DNA from 3 places in the Methylobacterium sp. D54C genome. Region 1 is predicted to be linked to each of the others. Evidence: predicted binding sites of a transcription regulator. Region 1 holds the regulator's gene; each other region holds the start of a gene.
What was found. The regulator LexA, encoded in region 1, represses DNA repair genes until DNA is damaged. The targets are predictions, from matches to a motif close to TGTTCNNNNTGTGTTCNG.
Positions count from the first base shown of each region.

Region 2: ACLBYB_RS17020 (PA0069 family radical SAM protein) is a predicted target of LexA. The motif match lies at 2,573-2,590, and genes of this name have one in related genera.
Region 3: ACLBYB_RS16055 (type IA DNA topoisomerase) is a predicted target of LexA. The motif match lies at 1,769-1,786, and genes of this name have one in related genera.

Region 1 covers NZ_JBKFAK010000005.1:94,530-99,225, forward strand. Annotated here, with positions in the region: gene ACLBYB_RS13860 (Uma2 family endonuclease) at 1-346, shown strand, start outside; gene fae (formaldehyde-activating enzyme) at 493-1,032, opposite strand; gene ACLBYB_RS13870 (hypothetical protein) at 1,353-1,568, shown strand; gene ACLBYB_RS13875 (hypothetical protein) at 1,587-2,036, opposite strand; gene lexA (transcriptional repressor LexA) at 2,286-3,014, shown strand; gene ACLBYB_RS13885 (ComEC/Rec2 family competence protein) at 3,008-4,696, opposite strand, start outside.
Region 2 covers NZ_JBKFAK010000007.1:205,249-209,944, reverse strand. Annotated here, with positions in the region: gene moaB (molybdenum cofactor biosynthesis protein B) at 1-308, shown strand, start outside; gene ACLBYB_RS17030 (amino acid permease) at 318-1,766, opposite strand; gene ACLBYB_RS17025 (hypothetical protein) at 1,931-2,461, opposite strand; gene ACLBYB_RS17020 (PA0069 family radical SAM protein) at 2,620-3,735, shown strand; gene ACLBYB_RS17015 (methyl-accepting chemotaxis protein) at 4,446-4,696, shown strand, end outside.
Region 3 covers NZ_JBKFAK010000006.1:264,634-269,329, forward strand. Annotated here, with positions in the region: gene ACLBYB_RS16055 (type IA DNA topoisomerase) at 1-1,730, opposite strand, end outside; gene ACLBYB_RS16060 (monovalent cation:proton antiporter-2 (CPA2) family protein) at 2,106-3,872, opposite strand; partial or broken rRNA gene ACLBYB_RS16065 (16S ribosomal RNA) at 4,545-4,696, shown strand, end outside.

The sequences.
Region 1 (4,696 bases):
GGTCATCGATGCGGCGACCATCGAGCCCGACCAGAACGTGGTCGAGGGCTGTTACCTCGCTGCCGAGATCCTCTCGCCGAGCGATCACCGGAAGCTGCCCGGTACGCACCGGACGAAGATCGACGTCAAGCGCGCGGGCTACGAGGCGTTGCCGCTCTGTCAGGCCGTGCTTCTGATCGAGCAGAGGAGCTGCGCACTGTCTCTTTCCGTGCGCAGCGGTGAGACTTGGACCCGCACCCGCCTCACCGGGGATGATCGTCTGGCGCTCCCCGTCTTCGGCCTCGAGTGTGCCGTGGCCGATCTCTACGCACGCACGCCCGTGGGGCGTGCGTCGGGACCGGGTTGACCCACAAACCATCGAAGGAACCGGGCTGGCCCCCTCCTTGCCAGCGCAGCGAAGCGATCCAGGCGGCGCCACGGTCACCGAACGCGCGCTGCCCCGACGCGCTTCGCCGCGCGATGACGGGGCGGCGTGCCCCGCCGAGCGGCCGCTCAGTACTCGATCACGCCGTCGAGCGCGTAGTGCTTCACGGTCTTCCGGTTGGCGATCAGCTCGTCGACCGTGGGCTCGCCCTTGAGGGCGCGGGCGATGGCGAGTTTCGTGGCCTCGTAGTTGGTCCGGTAGAGGTCCTTCTGATCGAGGTTGTCGTCCTCGGCGCAGCGCTGATCGAGCCAGATCATGATGATCATGCACAGCTCGTCGAGCCCGTCCTTCGGCAGGATGCCCTCGATGATGCAGTCCACGATCGCGTCGCCGGTGGCGGCCTGGACCACGCCGCCGAGGAGCTCGGCATACTCGGCCGTGTGGATCGTGACCTTGGTGGTCATCATCGTGGCCGGGCGCACGAGCTGGTTGAGGTCGCGCACCACGAACATCCGCGTGTGGCCCTGGACCTGCCCCATCATCGACGCGAAGGCCTGACCGACCGGGCCGCGCACCGAGCCGATCAGCACCTCCGGCATGGCGTCGGTGTACTGGCCCTCGGCCGCCAGCACCGTGGCCTCGCCCGTGCGGAACCAGATCTCTTGCATGTTCGAACTCCACCTGATCGGAGCCAGCGGGAGACATCATCGGCGGCCTCGCGTCAATCGCCCCGAAGCCGGCCCCCATCCCGGCCGCCCCTGCCCTCGCCCGCGCCGCGGCGCGGGCGCAGCCCCGTGCCGCCCCGTGTCGCCGCGATGCGGCCGCCGGCATCCGCGACGGCGCGCATCTTCACCCCTGCGCGGCCTGTGGCCTTGAGGAACGCGGACAGGCGAGGCAGGGAAGACCGGAGCGTGGCTCCGGGAGCGGTCCCGGGCCTGGCCGTTCCGGTGGGCGCGCGGCGCCGTGCCGGGCATGCGGGAGGAACACGATGGCGGAGAGCACGGACCGGGGCTCCGGCTGGAGCCTTCAGGCGAGCGCCGTGCCCGACGGGGTGCGCCTGGAACTCGCCCTCGCCGACCTCGGCGGTGCGCCGGTCACCGCCGCGATCGTGCTCGACCGGACGGAGGCCCGGGCCTTCGCCCGCGCCCTGCTGGCCGCCGCCGGCGACGCCGCGGAGCGGACCTTCCCGAAGCCGGGCGCCTGAGGACGCGCCGCCGGCCGGTCAGCGCACGCCGAGGCCCGGATTGCGGCCCGGCAGGCGGGGGACCACGGTGCCGCGCTTCTCGATCGGCGCGTCGCAGGCGTAGGCGAACTCGGTCTTCAGCGGATCGAACACGGTCTCGCCGGTGATCCGGCAATCCTCGCGCACGGTCTCGTCGAGATAGGCCCGGGCGGCGGTGCGGAAGCGCTTCACCCGGGTGGCGCCCGGCTCCGGATCGATCCGGACCTCGCTCAGGTTGCAGCCGGTATACTCGCGCAGGGCGTTGGACACGATCAGCATCCGGCGCAGCTGCCGGTTGTCGTAGACCTCGTAGGGCTCCTTGCAGCCGATCGTGACGACCTGGGGAGTGAGCGCCACGTAGTTCCGCGAGATGTAGGAGAATCCGGTGGTGCAGCCGGCAAGGCCGAGGGCGGCGAGGCCGAGGGGCAGCAGAGCTGCGGGTCGTCGCATCCTCGTCATTCCAAGAGGGTCCCAGCCCGCGCCCCGGATCCGCCGCCTTCCCGGCGGGGCGCCGCGATGCATTGAAACGGCTCCGCTTGCGCCGTCAATGCGTTTCTCGACCTTCTCCCGCGGGCGCGCCGCGGAGCGCCGGGCCGAGCGGTGCCGCTCTTGCGGAACACTTGCGGAACGTTTAACCTGTTCGTGATTTGTTTCGGAGACCGTCACGTGGCGGTCCGCCAAGCCGCGAGTCCCCCGTCGATGCTCACGCGCAAGCAGCTGGACCTCCTGCGATTCATCCAGAGCCGGATGCAGGAATGCGGTGTCCCGCCGTCGTTCGACGAGATGAAGGATGCCCTCGATCTCAAGTCGAAATCCGGCATCCACCGGCTGATCACGGCGCTCGAGGAGCGCGGCTTCCTCCGGCGCCTCCCGAATCGGGCGCGCGCCATCGAGGTGATCCGGATCCCCGAGAGCCTGACCCAGGCCGCTCCGGCGACTCAGGCCCCCGCCGAGCCGCGCCGCTTCACGCCGAGCGTGGTCGAGGGCGGTAAGTCCAAGCAGCCGCCGGCCCCGGCGAGCACGCGGATGATCGACGAGTCCGGCCGCGCCATCTCGATCCCGGTCATGGGCCGGATCGCGGCCGGTACGCCCGTCTCGGCGATCCAGAACCAGAGCCACGCCATCACCCTGTCGCCGGACTTCGTGGCCGGCGGCGAGCACTACGCCCTCGAGGTGCGTGGCGACTCGATGGTCGAGGCGGGCATCCTGGACGGCGACCTCGTGGTCATCCGCAAGCAGGAGACGGCCAATACCGGCGACATCATCGTGGCGCTGATCGACGACGAGGAGGCGACGCTCAAGCGCCTGCGCCGCCGCGGCTCGTCGATCGCCCTCGAGGCCGCCAACCCGGCCTACGAGACCCGCGTGCTCGGGCCCGACCGGGTCCGGATCCAGGGCCGCCTCGTGAGCCTCGTCCGCCGTTACTGAAGCGGCTCGGCCGGCGCGTCGCCGGGGGCGAGGTCTCCGCCCGGCGCGGCGTCGGCCTCCGGCGTCGCGGCGACCCCGTCCTCCGCGGGGCGGTCGCCCGGCTCCGCGGTGACCGGCCGCGGCGGTCTGGGCCCGCGCCCGGCGGCCGGCCGCCAGGGCACGGCGCGGCCGTCGTCCCGGGCGTAGCGCGCGGCGAAGCCGTCGCCATCGGTCCGGAGGGCCACGGCCCCGCGGGCGGCGAGGACGCGCCGGTCGATCACCAGCGGCCCCGTGCAGGTAGGCGGCGCCGCGAGGCCCGTGATCAGCACCGCGGCGCGGGCGCAATCCTCCGGGAAGGCCCGCCGGTCCCGGACCAGGGCGACCGCCCGCCCGTCCGGCAGCCGGGCGGTGCAGCCGAGCCGGTCGCAGCGCCCGCTGCCCGACCGGACGATCAGCGCCGCGGACCGCCGCCCGTCGCCGTCCGCCTTCAGCCACTGCTCGAGGACGAAGCCCGAAGGGCTGCCGAGGGCCGCGAGCCGCCCGTCCGGGCCCCGCACCGCGGCCCCCGCGCCCTGCCGGTCGACGTAGAGGTCGTAGTGGTCGGGCCGGGCCGCGAGGACGAGCCCGAGCAGGACCGGCGGCACGGCGAGCCAGCGCAGGCGCGAGGCCGGCAGCGTCCCCAGCAGCAGGCCGGCGGTCAGCAGGGCTAGCGCCCCGGCGCCGAAGGCCGGCAGCACCAGGACCGCCCGCTCGAACCCGGCGATCCAGTCCGAGATCGCCAGCATCCCGGCCACCGCCTGCCCCATCAGCCACCAGACCGGCCGGTCGAGGGCGAAGGGATAGGCGAGGCAGCCGATCACCGCGGCGGGCATCACCACCAGGGAGACGAGCGGCAGGGTCAGGGCGTTGCCGACGAGGCCGAAGGGCTGGACCGTCTGGAAGTGGTAGGTGGCGAAGGGGGCCGTCGCGACCTGCGCCACCAGGGTCGTGGCCAGGGTCCCGGTGATCGCCGACAGGCCGGTCCCGACGAGCCGCCCGATCCGCCCGGCCCCCGGGCGCACGAGCAGCCGCCCGTCGATCAGCCGCGCGCAGGCGATCAGCCCGGCCACGGCGCCGAAGGACATCTGGAAGCTCGGGCCGAGCAGGCCCTCCGGCTCCCGGGCGAGCGCGATCAGCGCCGCGAGGGCGAGGTTGCGCATCGACAGGGCCGGCCGGTCCACCAGGATCGCGCCCAGCATGATCAGGGTCATGATCAGCGAGCGCTCGGCCGCGATGTCCCAGCCCGAGAAGGCGCAGTAGGCGGTGACGCCGACCATGGCGAAGCCGGCCGCGATCTTCTTGATCGGCCAGAGCAGCGCGCAGAGCGGCACCGCGGCGAGGAGCGCCCGCACCAGCCAGAACACCACGCCGGCGGCCAGCACCATGTGGAGGCCCGAGATCGACACCACGTGGTAGATGCCGGCGGCGCGGAGCGCGTCGTTGGTGGCCGGCCCGATGAGGCCGCGCTTGCCCGTCACCAGGGCCGCCGCCACCGCACCCGCCTGGCCGCCGGCGGCCTCCGCGATCCGGCGCGTGAGCCCGTTGCGCGCCGCGTCGAGCGCAGCGGCGAGCCGCAGGCCCAGCGGCGGCGGCCCGGACGGTTCCCGGACGGTGACGGTGCCGATCAGCGAGCCCACCGCGCCGATCCCCTGGAAATAGGCGTC
Region 2 (4,696 bases), on a different contig from region 1:
CCGGCCGCGACGTCACCCCCGAGGCGCTGGAGCCGCTGTTCGAGAAGCGCATGGACGGCTTCTCGGCCGTGTTCCACCGGATCTCGTACGACAAGATCGGCACCTCGACCCTGCAGTCCCGCGCCACCGCGGGGGTCGCGCGGGCGACCTACGTGTTCGTGCTGCCGGGCTCGCCCGGCGCCTGCCGCGACGCCTGGGACGGAATCCTGGCCCAGCAGCTCGACTACCGGCACCGGCCCTGCAACTTCGTGGAGATCATGCCGCGCCTCGACGAGCACCTGCGGCGCGGCGCGAGCCTCACGGTGTGAGGCCGCGCGCTACGCGAGGTTCCCCTCCTTGCGGCGCAGGACCGAGTGCTTGCGGCCGTAGAAGAAGTACACGACGAGGCCGATCGCCATCCAGATCACCAGCCGGAGCCACGTGTCGAGGGGCAGGCCGATCATCAGGAGCAGGCAGGACAGGATGCCGAGGATCGGCACGACCGGCACGGCGGGCGCCCGGAACGGCCGCTTCATGGTGCGCTCGGCCCGCCGCAGGTAGAGCACCGAGCCGCAGACGAGGATGAAGGCGGCCAGCGTGCCGATGCTCACCATCTCGCCGAGGATGTGGATCGGCACCAGGGCCGCCACCACGGCGACCGCGGCCCCGATCATCGCCTGGCTGCGATACGGCGTCTGGTAGGTCGGGTGGACGTGGGAGAACATCTTCGGCAGCAGGCCGTCCTGCGCCATGGTGAAGAAGATCCGGCTCTGGCCGTAGAGCAGGACGAGGATCACCGTCGTCAGCCCGGTCAGCGCCCCGAGCTTGATCAGGAGCGCGAACCAGCCGATGCCGATCACGTCGACGCCCTTGGCGATCGGATCCGGGACGTTCAGGTCCTTGTAGGGCACGAGCCCGGTCAGCACGGCGGCGACGAGCACGTACAGGATCGTGCAGACCGCGAGCGAGCCCAGGATGCCGATGGGCATGTCCTTCTGGGGTCTGCGCGCCTCCTGGGCGGCGGTCGAGACCGCGTCGAAGCCGATGAAGGCGAAGAACACCACGCCCGCGCCGCGCAGGACGCCGCTGTAGCCGAAATGGCCGAAGGTCCCGTCGTTGTCCGGGATGAGCGGGCTCCAGTTCGCGGCGTTCACGTGGCCCCAGCCCAGGGCGATGAAGGCGACCACGACGGTGAGCTTCACCGCGACCATGATGTTGTTGAAGAGCGCCGATTCCTTCGTGCCCCGCATCAGCAGGATCGTGATCAGCGCCACGATCAGGACCGCCGGCAGGTTGAGCAGCGCGGTCCCGCCGCCCTCGATCGGCGTGCCCGGCGCGTTGGCGAAGTGCGCCGGGATCACGATGCCGACGCTCTTCAGGATGCTGGTCACGTAGCCCGACCAGCCGACCGCCACGGTGGCGGCGCCCATGGCGTATTCGAGGATCAGGTCCCAGCCGATCAGCCACGCGAAGAACTCGCCGAGCGTCGCGTAGGTGTAGGTGTAGCTCGATCCGGCGACCGGGATCAGCGCGGCCATCTCCGAGTAGCAGAGGCCGACGAAGGCGCAGGCGATGCCGCCGAGCACGAAGGACAGCATGATCCCCGGCCCGGCATACTGGGCCGCGGCCGTGCCGGTCAGGACGAAGATGCCGGCGCCGATGATCGCCCCGATGCCCATCGCGGTGATCGAGAGGGCGCCCAGCGACTTCGAGAGCTGCTGCTCGCCCTCGCCGCTCTCGACGATGTCCTCGACCGACTTGCGCCCCATCAGGCCCGACGAATCCATTGCACCATCCTTCCAGATCGGGGTGGCTCAGCGCGCGTCATCATGTCCGGAGACGGCGACGATCCTGCCGCGCTTTCAGAGTTGTAGAGGCGGATCGACCGACAACAACGTGTGCGGGCGCAAGATTCTTCCGAGCAAGATTCTCCCGAGCAAGATCTTTCCGGTCAGGCGCGCTCGATCCGAGCGATCAGCGGCCTGACCTTGAGGCGACCCGTGAACGCGCCCTCGGCACGCAGGGCCTCGCGCCGGACGACGTCGCCGGCCCGGGCCTGCCGGGCGCCGACGACGGTCTCCGCCCGTCTGACGAGCCGGCCGAGCCAGCGCCCGGCCGGGCGGTGCAGGCGGCCGAGCGCCGTCTCCGGCCGCGCGGTCCCGACGAAGCGGTCGAGGGTGCGGATCCAGCCCTCGGCCGGGACGTCGCCGGCCTCCAGGCACAGGATCCAGTCCCGCCGGGCCGCGGCGGCGCCCGCCGCGTAGGGATTGCCGCCCCGGTGCAGCACGAGGGTCGCGCCCGTGGCCTCCGCGACGGCCGCCACGGCCTCGCTCTCGCGGCCCGCGACGATCACCGCGTCGCCGACGAGGCCGCCGGCCACGCCGGAGACGAGCACGCTGAGCGTGTCGGCCAGGCGATCGATCGCGTCCGGATCGGCCGGTTCGGCCAGATAGGTCACGGCGGAGAGCATGAGCGCGCGCATAGACGATTCTGCGGCGCCGTAAACTGCCCCGCGGCCCGCACGCCGACGCGCCGCCGTTCGGACGGGCTGCAGAACCGCATTTGCCTGAAAAAAAGGCGCCCGTCGCCGTCTCGTTCGCTCTATGTTCTTATATGGATACGTGAGGGAGGCGAGTCGTCATGGGGGACACGCGCGACGGGACCGCATCCGGGGCCGCGCCGCGACTCGGGCCGAGCGTCGCGGAACCGGCCGCCCGGCGCGGGCGCGGCGCGACGGCCAACCCGACGGGCCGATACGAATCCGCCCGGCGCGAGGCGTTCCACGACGAGACCTGGACGGCGGACGCTCCGGCACCCCTGCGCACGCAGGTCACGCCGGAGCGGTCCGCCCGGATCATCGCGCGCAACAGCTCGCCCGACATCCCGTTCGACCGGTCGATCAACCCGTACCGGGGCTGCGAGCACGGCTGCATCTACTGCTACGCGCGCCCGACCCATGCCTGGCTCGGCCTGTCGCCAGGGCTCGACTTCGAGTCGCGGATCTTCACCAAGCCGGACGCCGCCCGGCTCCTCGCCCGCGAGATCGCCGCGCCGGGCTACAGGCCCGACACGATCGCCCTCGGCACCGCCACGGATCCCTACCAGCCGGTCGAGCGGGAGCACCGGCTCACCCGCGCGGTTCTGGAGGTGCTGCGGGAGGCCCGCCACCCCGTCAGCATCACCACCAAGTCGGACCTCGTGCTGCGCGACCTCGACCTCCTGGCCGAGATGGCGGCGGAGAACCTCGTGCTGGCGGCGATCTCGCTGCCGACGCTGGATCCGGACCTCGCCCGCCGCCTCGACCCGCGGGCGCCGCGGCCGGGCAAGCGGCTCGCGGCGATGCGGGGCCTGAGCGCGGCGGGCGTGCCCGTCATGGTCAACGTCTCGCCGATCATCCCCGGCCTGACGGACCACGAGATCGAATCGATCCTGGCCGAGGCGCGCGCGCACGGGGCGAGCCGGATCGGCCACGCGCTGCTGCGCCTCCCGCGCGAAGTCGCGGACCTCGTGGCGGACTGGTTCACCGAGCACTATCCCGAACGCAGGGCGCGGGCCTTCGCACTCCTGCGGGAAGCCCGGGGCGGGCGCGAGAACGACCCGCGCTTCGGCCACCGCTTCCGCGGGGAAGGCGCCTACGCGGCGATGATCGGCCAGCGGGTCCGGCTCGCCGGCACGCGTCTCGGTTTCGCCTTCGGGCGCATCGCGCTGAATCGCGACGCCTTCCGGAAGCCCGGCGCGCAGCTGGCGCTGTTCTGACACGCGACCGACGCGGCGGCGCGCGCGAGGCGGCGGACTTGTCCCACAGTACGGTTCAGCGAAAATTCCAGTCATTTTGGCCGGAAGCGGCGAAAAAATACATTTTCAAAGATAGAAAACGACTCAAATGTTGCTTCCAAAGTTGATTTTTAGATTTCTAAAGTGTGGGGAAAATCGCAGAACGTAAGATTGACATCTGTGTCATTGTGGTTCAAATGCCTGAGATCGCGAGGTTTACTGCGAGATTTTGACCAATTTTGATTGAGTTATCGAATTTCAGTTCTACATTGAGGGTCGTTCTGTGCGTAAGAGCGCGATTTTGTCCGGCGTCCGTGTCCGCAGATCCCGCCAATGGACGCTGTGCGCCTTGATCCGGTCGCGGGCGAGCCGCGCGCCGCGGCCCTGCTCGGTTCTGCCAGTCGCGACTGCCGTCCTTCCTTGAGACGGTAGCGTGTCGGGGTTTCGACCTCCGATGCCGACCGGGCGAACTCCCGGTCCGATGATCGGACCGGGAGTTCGCCGGTGAGCCCCCGGACTCGCCGCGCCCTCGCCGCGCCCTTCGAGCGAACCGGGCCGGCGCCGCGTCGGGGTGCCTGTCGCGTCGCTCAGCCTTTCCGTCGACCGAGGCCGACCGGCCGCCCTGCTCGAACCGGGCAGCCCGGCGGCGGGCCGCACGCCTCGACGCACCGCGAAGAGAGATCCCGACCCTCATGCTGCGTCTTCCGCGTCCGTCCATCGGCACGATCCTGTGCGCGATCCTGTTCTCACTCAGCGCCATGCTGCTGGCCGCGGGCGCCCGGACGGCGCTGGAGGCCGGGGCGCAGGAGCGGGAGAGCCGCCGCGTCGTCGCGCTCACGGAAGGCAGCCGGATCCTCCTCGAGATCCTGCTCGCCGTGCGCCTCGAGCGGGGGCGGACCCTGCAGGCGCTGATCGCCGCGGGCAGGATCCCGCCCGCCGACGC
Region 3 (4,696 bases), on a different contig from region 1:
CGGACGAAGGTCAGGCCGACTTCGGTGACCTCGATGGCCGGATCCTTGCCGGTAGACAGCGTGATGTAGCGGCTCTTCAGGAGCTTGGGCAGGATCGTGTCGCGCGTCGCGGCCGTGCCCAGACCCTTCGGCTCGTTCGGGTTGGCGGGGTTTTCCAGGGCGCGCTTGGCGGCCGGATCGTCCACTTGGTCGATCAGCCGGCCCATCACCACCGGCAATTCGCCTCGGGTGATCCGCCGCGGCGGCTCGGTCTTCGCGGTGGCGATCTCCGCCGTCGCGGCGGAGGCGCCCTCGCCGTCGGTCACGAGCGGCAGGCGGGTGGCGGTGGCTTCCGCCTCGCGCTTGGTCTTGCCGGGCACGGCATCCGTTTCGAGCTCGGCCTCGCTGCCGTAGAGCGCGCGCCAACCCGGGGCGCGCACGACGCTGCCGGAGACGGCGAACCGCCTCACGCCCAGCGGTGTCGCGACATCCGCCGTGACGCTCGTGCGCGCGTCGACCCCGTCGGGCAGGTGCGCGGCGAGATAGGCCTTCGCCACGAGTTCCCACAAGCGGAACTGATCGGTGCTGAGACGGCCGCGCTCGGGCGCCTTGCGCAGGGGCACGATGGCGTGGTGCTCGCCCGGATCCGCGACGTAGTGGCCCTTCAGGCCGCGACGGATCAGCGGCGCAGCGTCGCGCGGAACGACTGTGCTCAGGTCGGTCAGGACGGTCGTGACGGCCGCGATGATCGCGGCGGCATCGCCGGCCTGGCCCTCGGGCAGGTGCTCCGACTCCGTGCGCGGGTAGCTGAGGTACCCCTGATCGTAGAGGTCCTGAGCGATGCCGGCCGTGTGCTGCGGGTCCCAGCCGAACCGCTTGGCGCAGCGTCGCGCCAGGGTGTCCTTCGAGAACAGCCGGGGCGGCGCGCGCCGGACATCCCTGTGCGCGACCGCCAGAGGGCCCGACCACGTCGCCGCGGCGGACCGGATCGTCTCAGCGACCGCCGCATCGAGGATCCGCTCCTTCGGGGCGTGCCAGAGGGTGATCTCCGCGCCTGCATGGGTCCTAAGGTGCAGCGCGACCTTGAAGAAGTCCTGCGGCACGAAGGACCGGATCCGCTCCTCCAGGTCCGCCAGGATGGCGAGGGTCGGCGTCTGGACGCCGCCGAAGCGCCAGGGCTCCCGGAAGGCGGGCGGGCGCAGGCGCAGCGAGATCGCCCGCGTGCCGTTCAGGCCGAGATGATAGTCCTCGTACTGCCGGCAGAGCGCCTCGAGATAGGCGGCGTAGTCGCGCTCGCCCGAGGCGGGATCCTTGGCCAGGGCCGCGAAGGCGCGTCGGATCGAGACCTCGTCGAGCGCGCCGAGCTTGAGCCGGTCGACCCGGCCGTTCCAGCCGAGATGCTCGAGCACTTCCCACGCGATCATCGAGCCCTCGCGACCCGGATCCGTGGCGATGATCACGCGGTCCACGCCGCTCAGCGCTTGCCGGATCGCGGCGATCTTCGGTGCGTGCGACTGCCCGGACCGGTTCGTGCCGTAGCCGACCGGGATCGTGGGAAGGACGATCGGGAGGAGGTCGAAGCGCCAGGGCTTCCACTCGGGCCGGATGCTGCCCGGCTCCTCGGCCGACAGCAGATGTCCCTCGGCGGCCACGCAGACCGTGCTCGGCGAGCGGAAGAAGCGCTGCAACTGGCGCATCGCCGAGGGCTTCTCGAAGAAGAACAGCGTGCGACCGGAGCTCGGAGATGACATGTCGCTGACCGCTCGGGCTGTCGCCGCGCCTGACCCAGGGTTCACATTTTGTTCCAGGCGGGCTCGGGATGCAACTGGCGCCGCGAGACGGGAAGCCGTGGGGAAGCCGGCGGCGTGTCGCCCTCCCCAGGCACACCGGCCGGCGCCGCGATGCTGGAGCGGCGCTTGTACCTGTGCTCCGGGCTCGCCCGCGGCGGCGACCCGGAATGCCTCCGTGGCCGGATTCCCGCCTGTGGCTGGCGCGTCGCCGTCGACCCGCGCACCGTCCTCCGAAGGCTCCGGGCACGCGCTCGCGTTCTACGGGTTGGCCGCCCCCTGTGCCTGCCGAGACCGGCGCGCCTTCAGCAGGCACGGCACCGAGGCCCGGTCGCTGGCCTAGCCGGCCGCGTGCGCCGAGCCGGGCTTGTTGCCGTGAATGAGGTCCCGACCCGCGTAGATGCCGCCCACGACCTGCAGATCGAGACGCTCCGCATCGCGGCGCCGGACCTCCGCCAGGATCGCGCTGGCCGCTTCCGGCTCGGCTCCGGTCGTCAGGAGCGCCTGCTCGCCGAGGAGCAGAGCCGACTCGACCGTCTCGCGGATCTGGTAGGCCACGCCCGCCTGGATCAGCTCGACCGCGTGTTCGCGATCCCGGGCGCGCGCCAGCACGGGCACCAAGGGGAACTCCGCCTTGGCGATCTCCGCGACGCGTCTGGCCATCGCGGTGTCGTCGACGCAGATCAGGATCGCCCGCGCCGTCGCGGCGCCGGCCGCGTGCAGAATGTCGAGGCGGGTGCCGTCACCGTAATAGACCTTGAAACCGAACCCCTCGGCGAGACGGATGTTGCTCGGGTTCGTGTCGATGATCGAGACCGAGCAGCCCTGCGCGATGAGCGGCTGACTGGCGATCTGGCCGAAGCGGCCGAACCCGACGATCAGGGCGCTGCCCACGAGGTCCTCGGGCGCCTCGACGCCGTCGATGGACGGAACGGCCTTGGGACCGAGACGATCGAAGGCGACGACCACCAGCGGCGTGATCGCCATCGACAGGATGATGGTGGCTGTCAGGACGGCGTTGGTCGTGCCGTCGATGATACCCGCGCTCGCGGCGGCCGCGTACAGCACGAAGGCGAACTCGCCGCCCTGCGCCATCAGGGCCGAGCGTTCCAGCGACTCGGCGTGGGAGGCGCGCAGCACCCGGGCCACGCCGTAGATGAGCAGGCCCTTCACGGTCATGTAGGCGGCGACGCCCGCCAGGATCAGGCCGGCATTCGCGGCGATCACCGTCAGGTCGAGGGACATCCCGACCCCGAGGAAGAACAGGCCGAGCAGGATGCCGCGGAACGGCTCGATATCGGCCTCCAGCTGGTGGCGGAAGCTCGACTCCGAGAGCAGGACGCCGGCCAGGAAGGCGCCCATCGCCATCGAGAGGCCGCCGAGCTGCATCGCGAGGGCCGAGCCGAGCACGACGAGGAGGGCCGCGGCCGTCATGACTTCGCGCGCCTTGGCGGCGGCGAGGAGGCGGAACAGCGGGTTGAGCAGCCAGCGCCCCGCGGCAACGAGCGCGCAGACCGAGAGCAGGGCGATGGCGACCGTGACCGCGCGCTCCGTCGCGCTCGCGGCGCTCCCGCCCGGCGCCAGAAGCGCGACGGCGGCGAGGAGCGGCACGATGGCGAGATCCTCCAGCAGCAGGATCGCCACGATGCGCTGACCCTTCGGCGTCGAGAGCGCGCCGCGCTCCTCCAGGAGCTGCATGACGATCGCGGTGGAGGTCAGCACGAAGCCGGTCCCGGCCACGAAGGCGACGGTGATCGAGAAGCCGAGGGCGAGTCCGACCAGGGTGAGGGCGGCGATGCAGGCGCCCACCTGGGCCAGGCCGAGCCCGAAGATCGCGCGGCGCATGCCCCAGAGCCGGGACGGCTCCATCTCCAGCCCGATGATGAAGAGGAACATCACGACGCCGAGCTCCGCCACGTGGAGGATGGCGTGGGCGTCCGTGAATAGGCCGAGCCCGAAGGGCCCGATCGCCAGTCCTGCCAGGAGGTAGCCGAGGACCGATCCGAGGCCGAGCCGCTTGAACAGCGGGACGGCGATGACGCCGGCCGCCAGGAGGGAGACGACCTGAACGAGTTCGCTCGCGGCACCGGATGCTTCGACGGCCATGGCGGGGTCCTTCCGTGGGTGCACTGGCGCCCCGCGGCCCGTGCAGGGCCCCGACGTCGCGCCGATGGATCCATCTTGAGCGAAGCACGCGCAGTCAGAAATGGAAACTATCGAAACGGATCGTTTCCATGAGCACTCATCGTGCGGCCCGCTCTGACGCGCGATCCGGAGCGAGGCCCCTCGTCCGGATCGCGGAGGGGTGTGCTGGCAGGCTGGCGCGGCGACGGGTCTCTGCGCGCGGGGGCTCTGCCGGATCCGGGAGCGGTGTCCGCACACGCGGACGACCGCGCCCGCCAGCCTCCGGCGGTCGAAGAAGACGGGCGATTGACAGCCGATTTCTGGCGCCCTATACGGCGCCTCCCGACGCGGTGCCCGGCCAGGGCGGGCCGCTCGGACGGACTTCCACTGAAGACTGCAAGCAACGGTCGGTGAGCGCCGAGTAGTTTTTTGTTGATCTTCAAATGGCACTTGTGTAAACAGGCGCCGTTCTTTGACAAGTGAATACGGGAAAGAGAAGCGTGGACGGCGCTTGTCCTTGCGGGTCCGGCGAGAGCCGGATCAACGAGAGAAGCGAGCTGTCTAACGCTTCGGAAGCTCACATATCCGGGCAGTGATGCCGGGATGATTGTGAGCCTCTGTCAAGTAGTTGTGATCAGCTTAGATCAATCTCTTCAACGTGAGAGTTTGATCCTGGCTCAGAGCGAACGCTGGCGGCAGGCTTAACACATGCAAGTCGAGCGGGCCTTTCGGGGTCAGCGGCGGACGGGTGAGTAACGCGTGGGAACGTGCCTTCTGGTTCGGAATAACCCTGGGAAACTAGGGCT